DNA from 3 places in the Methylophaga sp. UBA678 genome. Region 3 is predicted to be linked to each of the others. Evidence: riboswitches for the same ligand, from Rfam matches in the RefSeq annotation. Region 3 holds a riboswitch; each other region holds the start of a gene.
The links. A riboswitch is a leader RNA that binds a small molecule or an ion and turns the genes downstream of it on or off. The one in region 3 is predicted to bind cyclic di-GMP.
Positions count from the first base shown of each region.

Region 1: it holds a riboswitch for cyclic di-GMP, as region 3 does, so the genes downstream of both, B3014_RS10480 (hypothetical protein) here and B3014_RS04545 (VPLPA-CTERM sorting domain-containing protein) in region 3, are expected to answer to the same signal.
Region 2: it holds a riboswitch for cyclic di-GMP, as region 3 does, so the genes downstream of both, B3014_RS14960 (hypothetical protein) here and B3014_RS04545 (VPLPA-CTERM sorting domain-containing protein) in region 3, are expected to answer to the same signal.

Region 1 covers NZ_DBNG01000019.1:32,593-35,875, forward strand. The annotation lists gene B3014_RS10475 (methyl-accepting chemotaxis protein) at 1-414, opposite strand, end outside; cyclic di-GMP riboswitch class I at 1,087-1,169, shown strand; gene B3014_RS10480 (hypothetical protein) at 1,184-1,678, shown strand; gene B3014_RS10485 (lipopolysaccharide kinase InaA family protein) at 1,943-3,283, opposite strand, start outside.
Region 2 covers NZ_DBNG01000034.1:17,338-20,620, reverse strand. The annotation lists gene B3014_RS14975 (metal ABC transporter solute-binding protein, Zn/Mn family) at 1-350, shown strand, start outside; gene B3014_RS14970 (ester cyclase) at 367-804, opposite strand; gene B3014_RS14965 (thioredoxin family protein) at 854-1,192, opposite strand; gene B3014_RS14960 (hypothetical protein) at 1,369-1,908, opposite strand; cyclic di-GMP riboswitch class I at 1,926-2,012, opposite strand; gene B3014_RS14955 (hypothetical protein) at 2,173-2,574, opposite strand; gene B3014_RS14950 (hypothetical protein) at 2,676-3,281, opposite strand.
Region 3 covers NZ_DBNG01000008.1:148,376-151,658, forward strand. The annotation lists gene B3014_RS04540 (type 1 glutamine amidotransferase domain-containing protein) at 276-833, shown strand; gene B3014_RS04545 (VPLPA-CTERM sorting domain-containing protein) at 908-1,570, opposite strand; cyclic di-GMP riboswitch class I at 1,588-1,670, opposite strand; gene B3014_RS04550 (lytic transglycosylase domain-containing protein) at 1,875-3,283, opposite strand, start outside.

The sequences.
Region 1 (3,283 bases), on a different contig from region 3:
TACACGCGCGGTGACATCATTCGCTATCTTAAAAATTTTAACGACGCGATCCTCACTGTCTTTTATTGGGAAATAATTCGCTTCCAGCCAAATATCATGACCATTTTTATGCTTGCGTAATACTTCTCCAGAAAAAGATTCACCATTGTTGAGATGTTTCCAAAAGTCTCTATATCTGGAAGATTCAACTTCGGATTTATCACATAGAAGTTGATGGTGCTGTCCTATCAACTCTGCTGAGGAATAACCTGTCACGCGTGAGAAATTATCGTTCACTTTGGTTATTACTCCCTCAGGAGTAAATTCAATGAATGCCAATGAAGATTGCATAGCTGTGAACATTTCTAGCAATGGCTGTAACTGTTTTTCCAATGCTGCGTTTTGATCTGCTAATTGTTTTGACTTACCAAACATGATGATATCTCTTGTGTGTTGTTCGCAATGTTGTTGCAAACATCATATGTCGGCGGTGATGAAGAAAAGATGAATTCGTTACTCGATAAATATGAGCTGCATCACCTTTCTAAGGAATCAAATAAGTAAAAAGGGAAAATTTGCGAATGAGTCAAAATAATGGGGTGACATTGAAAAAATGCTAGATGCTTCATGGTAGAAAAAGATACAGATAGAGGTGAAGCATATTCGGCGCGCTTGAGCAGGTTATTTCAGCAGCTATTGATACCGTATGAGTAGCGCTGCTGAGATAGTTCTGTGTTATGTGCAAAGTCTCAAATATTGATATGCCGAGCCAATGAGCCCATTGCTTAATAAACTTGTATCTTCATCTACTTTTTGGATGAGTCTGAGGACGCTATCTGCGATGCTTTGATGGATTCGATTTTAATAGTGTTTCTGTTTATCTAATTCACTCCTAGAGCACGCGTAACAGTGCCCACATAGTAGCAACAGTCAAGATAGCACTAACTTTGACTGGCTTACTACGCTCAGTAATCCCTTTGAACAAAATCATACTTTTGGACGATATCTTTATTAATTCCAGTTCAGTAATCTGTGAATAACAGATTTTTATGAATATTCATCTGTTTTGAGTTACCCGAAGCTAACTTCATTTATTAAATTTATTCAATACATTAACGCCAAACCTGATGTGAGTCAGGGACGGAAAACCGACAGCTGTACATTATTGGTATCAGGGCTGGGCTGCATAACATGGACATTTCTTATGAAAAAAATAGTGTGGATACTATTCAGTCTGCTTTTATTGACGCTATCACATAGCACATGGGCTGCGACTGTCGTTAAAGCTGAGTTTGTTGCTGGATGGCCAGAGTATGATGGTGGAGAGTTTCAGTTTTCTGGAAATTTTGTAGGTGAAGATCTGAATAATGACGGTCTCTTGTCTTTCGGAGAGTTTTCCGTATTTAATTGGCGCTCAACATACGAGTCTTTCACCATAGCAGACTTGTTTGATACAGGTGATATCATGATTAGTACGCAAGAATGGTTGAATAATGGCATAAGTTGGATTGGGGCCTCCGACTTGGCTTACATCACATGGGATGACAGAGGGCAATCAATAAATACTATTCTTAAGGGTGAATATCGCTTTACCTCTTTTGAGGTGTCGGCGGTGCCATTGCCACCAGCAGCCTTGCTATTTGCTCCTGCGCTACTTGGTTTCATGGGCTTACGTCGCAAAGTAAAGCTCGCTGTTTAACGAGGTAATATTATTTGGAATAATAAAGCCACCATCACATGGTGGCTTTATTGTTTATTTAGTGTTTGATAGTCGTTTTGGTGGCTATTGCTCAACAAAAAAAGCATTTAGTCTACGAGCTTCAGGCTTAGCTGCTGTGCTAATGTTTAACTATTGTCGTAATGGCTTGTCTGAATAGAGCGCCCCTCTCTTATAAGTCTCTTTCATAGCACCGCCTATCATGATACTTAGCTTATACAGAGTGATTTTATCAATCATTTCCACCTATTCGAAGCCGATGCTCAGTGTCAATGCTGTTACAAATATAAAGATGACAACAGCTTTGACAGGGTTATTAATCTCATTAATCTTTTTGAATAGGCGTTTAATCGCTTTTCGCCCGAACTTACGTTTCATACTCACTTTGAAGTCATATAGATAAAACGGGACTTTATAGGTGAAAGTAAAGTTTTTACTTTTTCGCATACCGCTCAGGTAAATCTCCACAAATCTGTCCCTGCCTTCCGGATGCAGCTTGTATGTAATTCGCGTTAAGTCTGATAGACGTTTAGGCATGCTAACTGGGTGGTTGTAGAAGCGTGCTCTATTGATATCAATTAATGTGAACGTCAAGCCAGGCTTTCTTTTCTTAACGAGTATATTGCCGCCAGCTAAGTCACGGAAAAATACACCTCGAGCATGCATTTGTTGAAGAAATTCTGACAATGCACGATAGATTGTTTCCTCCGCTACTCCCTGATAACTGTTTGCTCCTTCACGAAGCGCATTGAACATGTCCCGAATATTGAAATCATGATCAACTTTTTCACAAATAAACACATTTTCCAACATGCTTTTGTCACCACTTTTTTCAAAGTAAGCAATAGCTCGTGCCGTTGATATATTTCTACGCGATAATTCAGCTGCTGCATTCCAACTTCTACGGGCTTTACTTGGTTTGAAACGATCAACGATAAGCTTTTGAACTGCTACCTTAAGTGGTTTCTTTGCTACAACTTCTTCGTCATTAACGCCGGGAACTCTCCAAATGATATTTCGGGCTTTCCTGAAGGTATTTTCTTTTGTATAAGCGGGAAGTAAATCGGGGTGAAGTTGTTTAACTATCGCCTCAGCATGCATGTCATCCTGAGCGCAGAGCATACCAACCCAGCCATTTTCATTGATGGGGAAGTATTGCCCATAACCTGTGTGAGCGAACAGAGAAGTTGTCGTTAAATTGTGGTCTGCAGAAAGTGTCATTTCATCAACGCCTTCCCAGAGGAGGAACATCGGTGACTCGTTAACGAAATGTGCTGAGGATCCTAAATCATGACCATCACGATTTTTAAACTCAGCTTTTTGCAAGTCTGACTCATCATAAAGGTTAGCCAGATCACAAGCTTTACCGTTAATGGTCCATGCGATGTGCACCACGGAGTCGTCTTTTTTAAAGGCATGTATTTCAATATTTTTTGTCGTTGCCAGTGCGCCTTTGTATTCAGCACCGGAAATAGCGGCAATGACTTGTTTTAATGCATAGAAAGATGGACGAGCACGGAAGCTTTCTAATGGACCAATCACGCTGGCGTAATGGGTGATACGTTCAAGCTTAGGATATTGTTCGCT
Region 2 (3,283 bases), on a different contig from region 3:
TGCCAACGGATAAACGTGACATTTTAACCAGCCATGATGCGTTTAGTTATTACACCAAAGCCTATGGCGTCAGATTCTTATCACCCCAGGGCGTATCCACAGAAACCGAAGCCTCAGCAGCTACCATCGCTAAACTCATCGACCAGATTAAACAGCTTGGCGTAACACGTTATTTTTTTGAAAACTCTAATAACACCCGTTTGATCAAGCAGATTGCTAACGCCACCGGGGCAAAACCAGGCGGCAGACTCTATCCGGAGTCGTTATCTGAAGAAAATGGACCGGCTCCAACCTATATCAAACTGATGCAATACAACACACAACAAATCGTTACGGCCCTTTCAGAATAACGCCGAGATACCCAGGCTATTTATTTTCAGATAGTCTGGGTAGTGGGTCCTGGTTATCTTGATGACGAAGTTGCTCCTCCAGACTCTTTAAATCTCCCAACACCCATACATCAGAAATAAGATCTTGTCTAAAAGTAAACAAAGCTGAGCCCTGCCAGCTTAAGCGTTTTTGTGTGGGGGGATATCCCATAAACACATCTCGATGAATGCCAGTAAAGGTCATTTTGGCAAATACTTTATCGCCTTCTTCTACAAGCTCATCAATAATGCATGTGTAATTGCCCAATGCTTTATGGACCATATCAACATACTCAGAGACCCCGACATGCCCGCGTTTTTCCTCACCCAATGATCCTCGGAAAGTCACATCATCACATAGGATAGAAGATATGGATGCCTTGTTGTGAGCATTCCATAAAACCTCATAAAACCGCCGCACATGGTCTTTATGCATAACTATTCTCAGAGAAAATCAGTCGGGACAGGGCTGGAACTAGTTTGGCTTAGTTGAGCTTTGACAGCAATTCATGAACCTCTTCAGCACGTAATGGCCTCACAAGACGACCCACTTCTTGACCATTGTTTAGCAGTATCAATGTCGGCCATAGCTTAACCTTAAACCCACGGCCCAATCGCTTACCCTTACCGTCATAGATTTTGATATGACGCAGTTCACTATGTTCATTGACCACTTCGATTATAGCTGCACTTGCTGCCTGACAATGACCACACCAAGGCGCACCAAACTCAAGTAATACCTTTCCTGGCAATTCCCTCGTTTGCTCAAAGGTTAATGTTTCCTCTGCATAGCCTGAGTCGTCATCAGCTTGATTCATATTCATATAATTAACTCTATGGGTAAATGACAATCTCTTTACTCAATCGCCGAAAGACTATTCTCTCAGCAACAAAAAACAGTTTATTTGCCATCTCATCTTGCCATAAGTTTCTGTCAGGCAATAAAAAAGCCGTAATGAACTTAATCATTACGGCTTTAATCGGTTTAACAGTCTGGGTATTAAGCGACTGTTTTTTGAGCTCTACGACGTAAGCCCATGAAACCTAATAATGCAGGAGCAAACAAGAATGCTGCAGCAGGAATAGGCACAGCAGATACGTTTAATGACATACCACCGATATTATCTCCGTATACACTGTCATTGATAAAAAACTGAACAGTGGCATCTGATAACAGTGTAAATGTTGCACCAAGTGCATTCAGCAGTGCTAAATCAGCAGTCGCATATCTACCAGTATCGCTAGTGATGATATTAGTAGTTCCAGAGGGTGTAGTGAATGAGTAGTTGTTTACCCAGCCTTTTGAACAACCTGTACCATCAGCACCACAACCTTGAACTTTACCCCAGGCATTCCACGCTGTGTATGTGTCATCTTTAAATGGGCTGATTGAATAAGTACCTGCTTTCAGGTTGAGTTCAACAGCATTCGAAGAAGTGTTTGTTTTTGCATCAAGGTGGACAGTTGCTGCATTGGCAGTCAACGGCGCCATAATTAACAACCCGAGAGCGATTACTAGATTCTTGCTAAATAACTTCATTACATAAGCCTTTGTTATTGTGCAACTCAGCCATCTTTATTCACAACTTATAAAGACCTGAAGCTTTCCGTGCTTGGCTCACACCAAGGTTGGCTTTATTGAGAAATTAATTTATTACAGCTACAGAATAAATCGCTTCTATAACTCAATCAATTGTACCTTGGTACTAGAAAGCCAATTTAAACGTAGGTTTTGGCGTTTTCCGTCATTGAGATTACTCCCACGCACATCAATCTGAACACGCAAAACAGATCTGGAGGACAACTAGGTATCAATTAGATAAATCAAACTCAGCGCGGCAATAACGTAACAAGCTAAAGTGAAAAATGACCAAAACCAGAGAGCGAGTAGCCCTGACTTTTTTCCACCATAAGCGAGGTTCTCAATAAAGATCGCTTCTTGCATCCGCTTGGCAATAAAGTGCATCGCCAGCACAGCAAGCAGAAATTGAATCAACGCTGGCACCCAACTCAAGACAGTCGCACTCATTACATACAGGATGCATAAAGAAATCATACCAAGAATGAACGAGCTGATGGCTTTGCCGTATTGACCAATACGCACATAATTAATAGCAATAAGGCTCAGTCCGCAAAGCGGTGTACCTAGAAAAGTCGCGATGCCAACTTGCCTGTGTGAAAACAGGGTTGCTCTTCCTTGATTCAATTTTTATCTCCTGACAAAAGTCATCACTGCAGCTAGCCAATGACTTAATCTAATCATTCATTAGATTAATATTACTCTCTAAGCCTCACTCATCGCCATGACTATTCCTTACTCTCACGTGGGTGTAGCTCAGACTCAATCCACTCCGCGACCTCTTGCTTGTCTTGTCTTTTTACCATCTGTCTCGTATTGATGTCTTTTGGATAAACGCAAGTGCCGGTATTGTGCTTCAGCACAAATGCGCGCTTCGCCCCAACAGGGTGTTTACTCGGAGCATGAATTACCGCAGCTCTTAACTCGAGACATTCAACGTCTTCCAGTGAAGCATTTAAACCTATTTTATTTTGAGTGTTTTCAATAATGTCTCGAAACGTACCTAAAATCAGATAACCACCATTGAGCAACGGCCCTTGACGCAAAGTTTGCTGCACATCCTGCTCGGTCACATTAATGCGCTCAAACTCTGTTACAGCAAGCTTATACTCCTCCCCGGACGTCATTTTTATCACGGCTTGTACACACACCACATGAACAGGTCTCTCACCCATATTCACTAACATACACAGCGCATCAGGGTTTTCATTTTGGGCATGATGGAAAATAAGATAAGGCCGATTATTTCGGCGATATTGACTAAGTATTAACTGTAAATAAACAAGCCAGATAATGGCCATAACAGCAGAGCTGACTGGGCCAATATAATCCATAT
Region 3 (3,283 bases):
AGAAACACAGCATTATCATCTCAATTTTATAAATGATTTGAATACTTAAATTTGACTTCATATTGAAGATCCATGCTCTGTCGCGATTAATTAAAACTCAAACAAAGCATGATAACCATACATCATGGATAAATAATCGTTCTATCGAATATGTCAGTCAACACGCCAAGAAAATTACTTGGTTTTAAATCGTTCACATTTTTAATCTGAAAAATTCGATTCTATGCATGAACTTTAAACACATTTAGTACCCAACTAGATAAGGAGGATAAGTTATGCAAAATACAACCACCACTCTGCAAGGCAAAAAAATTGCGTTTCTCGTGACCGATGGTTTTGAACAGATCGAATTGACTACGCCTTGGGAGCAAATCAAACTCGCAGGCGCTGACTCGGAACTCATTGCACTCAAAGCAGGGAAAGTTCAGGGCTACAATCATCTCGACAAAGCGGATGCTTTTGGTGTCGACAAAGCTATCTCTGAGGTATCAGCCAGTGATTATGATGGACTGGTATTACCTGGAGGTGTCGCCAACCCGGATGCACTTCGAACTGACTCAAATGTTGTCAATTTTATCCGTGATTTTTTCAGTCTACACAAACCAGTTGCTGCCATATGCCATGCGCCTTGGACATTGGTAGAAGCCGATATTCTTAAAGGTAAGACGCTTACCTCTTGGCCAAGTTTAAAAACGGATATTCAAAATGCTGGAGGCACTTGGCTAGATGAAGAAGTGGTAGTCGATAATGGTCTTGTGACTAGTAGAAAACCCGATGACCTGGATGCATTCTGTAGCAAAGCTATTGAAGAGTTTGCTGAAGGTAAGCATTAGTATGGCTAAATGCTGATCTCGTTGAAAATAGAAAAAAGCCCTGCTGATTTCAGCGGGGCTTTTTTGTGTATAGCTTAGGCTTGTTTACTCTTACGACGTAAACCGACCATGCCTAATATTGCTGGGCCAAACAAGAAAGCTGCTGCAGGGATAGGTACTTCAGAAACGCCAGGCGCTCCACTTTCTAAATTTGAAAAAGCCACTTCACCCAGAGATGTCATGAAGACTGAATTACCGGTTACATCAAACTTAAAAAATTGAGCCGTAACAAAGTTAAACGACAAAACATCGGCAAGATAGTCTTGATTGAGCAGATTTTTTGTCAAAGAAAAAGTCCCCAACGAGACTTCATCTGAAAAAAGTGAATCAGTGGCATATGAAATGGAGACGGTTTTCGTACCAATCGATTCTTCATTCCAAATTGCAATTTTATCTACAGAATAAAGTGCACCAAGATCGTAGATGAGCGTGTCTGTCTTGTTGCCACTTTTTGAAAACCATTCTTTCTGATGAGCTAGGTATGAGTGTTTTGTTGTCGCTGTAAACGAATCAAAATCTGTCGTGCCGCTTGTGTATGTGGCATGAAGTCCAGATTGGTTAATCGTTGTGTAAGGATTATTATTCACAGAAGACTGTGTTTTTGATGTAACTGATTTTGCACCGATGATTGTGCCAGCTGAAACGGCATGAGAGAGGCCCAGTGCAAGAAGGCCGGATAAGAGATGCTTTGCTTTCATGGTAAACACATTCCTGATAGTGCAACCCAGCCCTGATACATTTTTTGCACAGCTGTAGGCTTTCCGTCCCTGACTCACATCAAGTTTGGCCGTTATTTAAATGTTATATTTGCCCAAACGGTAGGCAAAATAAAAATATCAGGAGATTTAATTGTGCACTATTGTACTTAAGTACAATTTACAACTGCACCTGAGATAAAAGTGCATACCTTCAAGAATAGAATCTATTTATTCTGATTTTATTTAATAGAGACAGTTATTATTTCTGAGACAAAGTATAGAAAAACCTGAAGTTATCTTGCCGTTAGTTACCGACCACATAACAGCTTGAAATATCAGGTAGTTGGCCCGAACTGAAGCTGGTGTAGTAACTCCAGAATGTATTATCGATAGAACGTAATCTGGCGGGGGTGTTTTCACTTCGGTAGCGTGCCAACTGACTTGGACCACCGTTGTAGGCGGCATAACTTGCTTTTATCAAATTATCATCACCACCGGGTTGTTCGTGCTCGCCACGGCGGATGGCGTAATCAATCATGTAGTGTGTCAAAATATCAATACCGGCATTCACGTTGTAGTCCACTTCATCAACCAGGCGGTCGAGATCGTAAACCTTACGCCACACCCGACCATTGATCTGCATCATACCCACCGCCCCCACTGCCGAACGCAATACTTGGGGATTTTTAGTCGAACCAGAAAACTGACGCCAACAGGACTCTTTCCATGCTGTCGCCCGAACAAGCGGGTCGAGTCGCTCTGTCAGTCTGGCAGGCATCTTTTTATTATTCGCCAACCATGACTTAGATTGTTCTTGCAATAAGCTGGCAACCAAATCGAGATAATCATCAAGGTTGTCGCGCTGTGGCACCATGCCTTTTAAGGCTTCAGCAGGTGAGATGGTTGCAGCATGGGCGACTGGCATTAACCAGCTACCTAATAAACTCACCGTCTCAACGAGACTTTGTGTCACTTCTATGGTGGTGGCTGCAGACTTCTTTCCAGTATCAAAACCGAACAGGTCACGAAAATCTTCATCCACTTCCAACGGCAATGGCGTAAATCGCGGTGGTGCAGTTCCAGCCAGTAACAAGCGAGCAAGTCTACGTAGGCCATCCCGAGTAATTTCCAGACCATATTCAGGTCCAAGTGCATCTAGTGCACGAAGCGCGTCACCACCAGCAATAAACGCAGCTAGTTTGTAATCGACTTCCAAGCCTGGCGTATCCATTCCTTCAAGCTCACTCATCAGTGGGCGTAAGCGTTCCCACGTGGTTAAAAATAACTCACGAACAGGATCAGACTCGGGGTTATCGGTTGTCAGCGCCTCAGCAATCGCATACCTTGCATCCAGCAAAATGGCGAGCAATTCCATTCTTAACACATGAGAGTCGGTTGACTCAGCCAGTACTGAAATAATTGTAGTCAAGAAGCCATCGAATTCATCTTCAAGCGTTTGCCATTGTGCGGCTTCATCGGCATTCAAAACAGACTCAGAATGTTTAAGGCTCGGGTCAGATGCTCGAACCTGAAAAGCGATCCATGCTTTTAAACCTGTTTCTTCTGTCTGGAGACGTGAAATATGCGTGCGTTGCACCAAGGATTGCTCAACGCTTTGTGTGCTATTTGGCCCTAGTAACTGTTCTATTAAACCATCCAACTCATTAAGCGGCCCACCCAGATCAATTTTCACTGTTTTCATTCGTGGCAGCA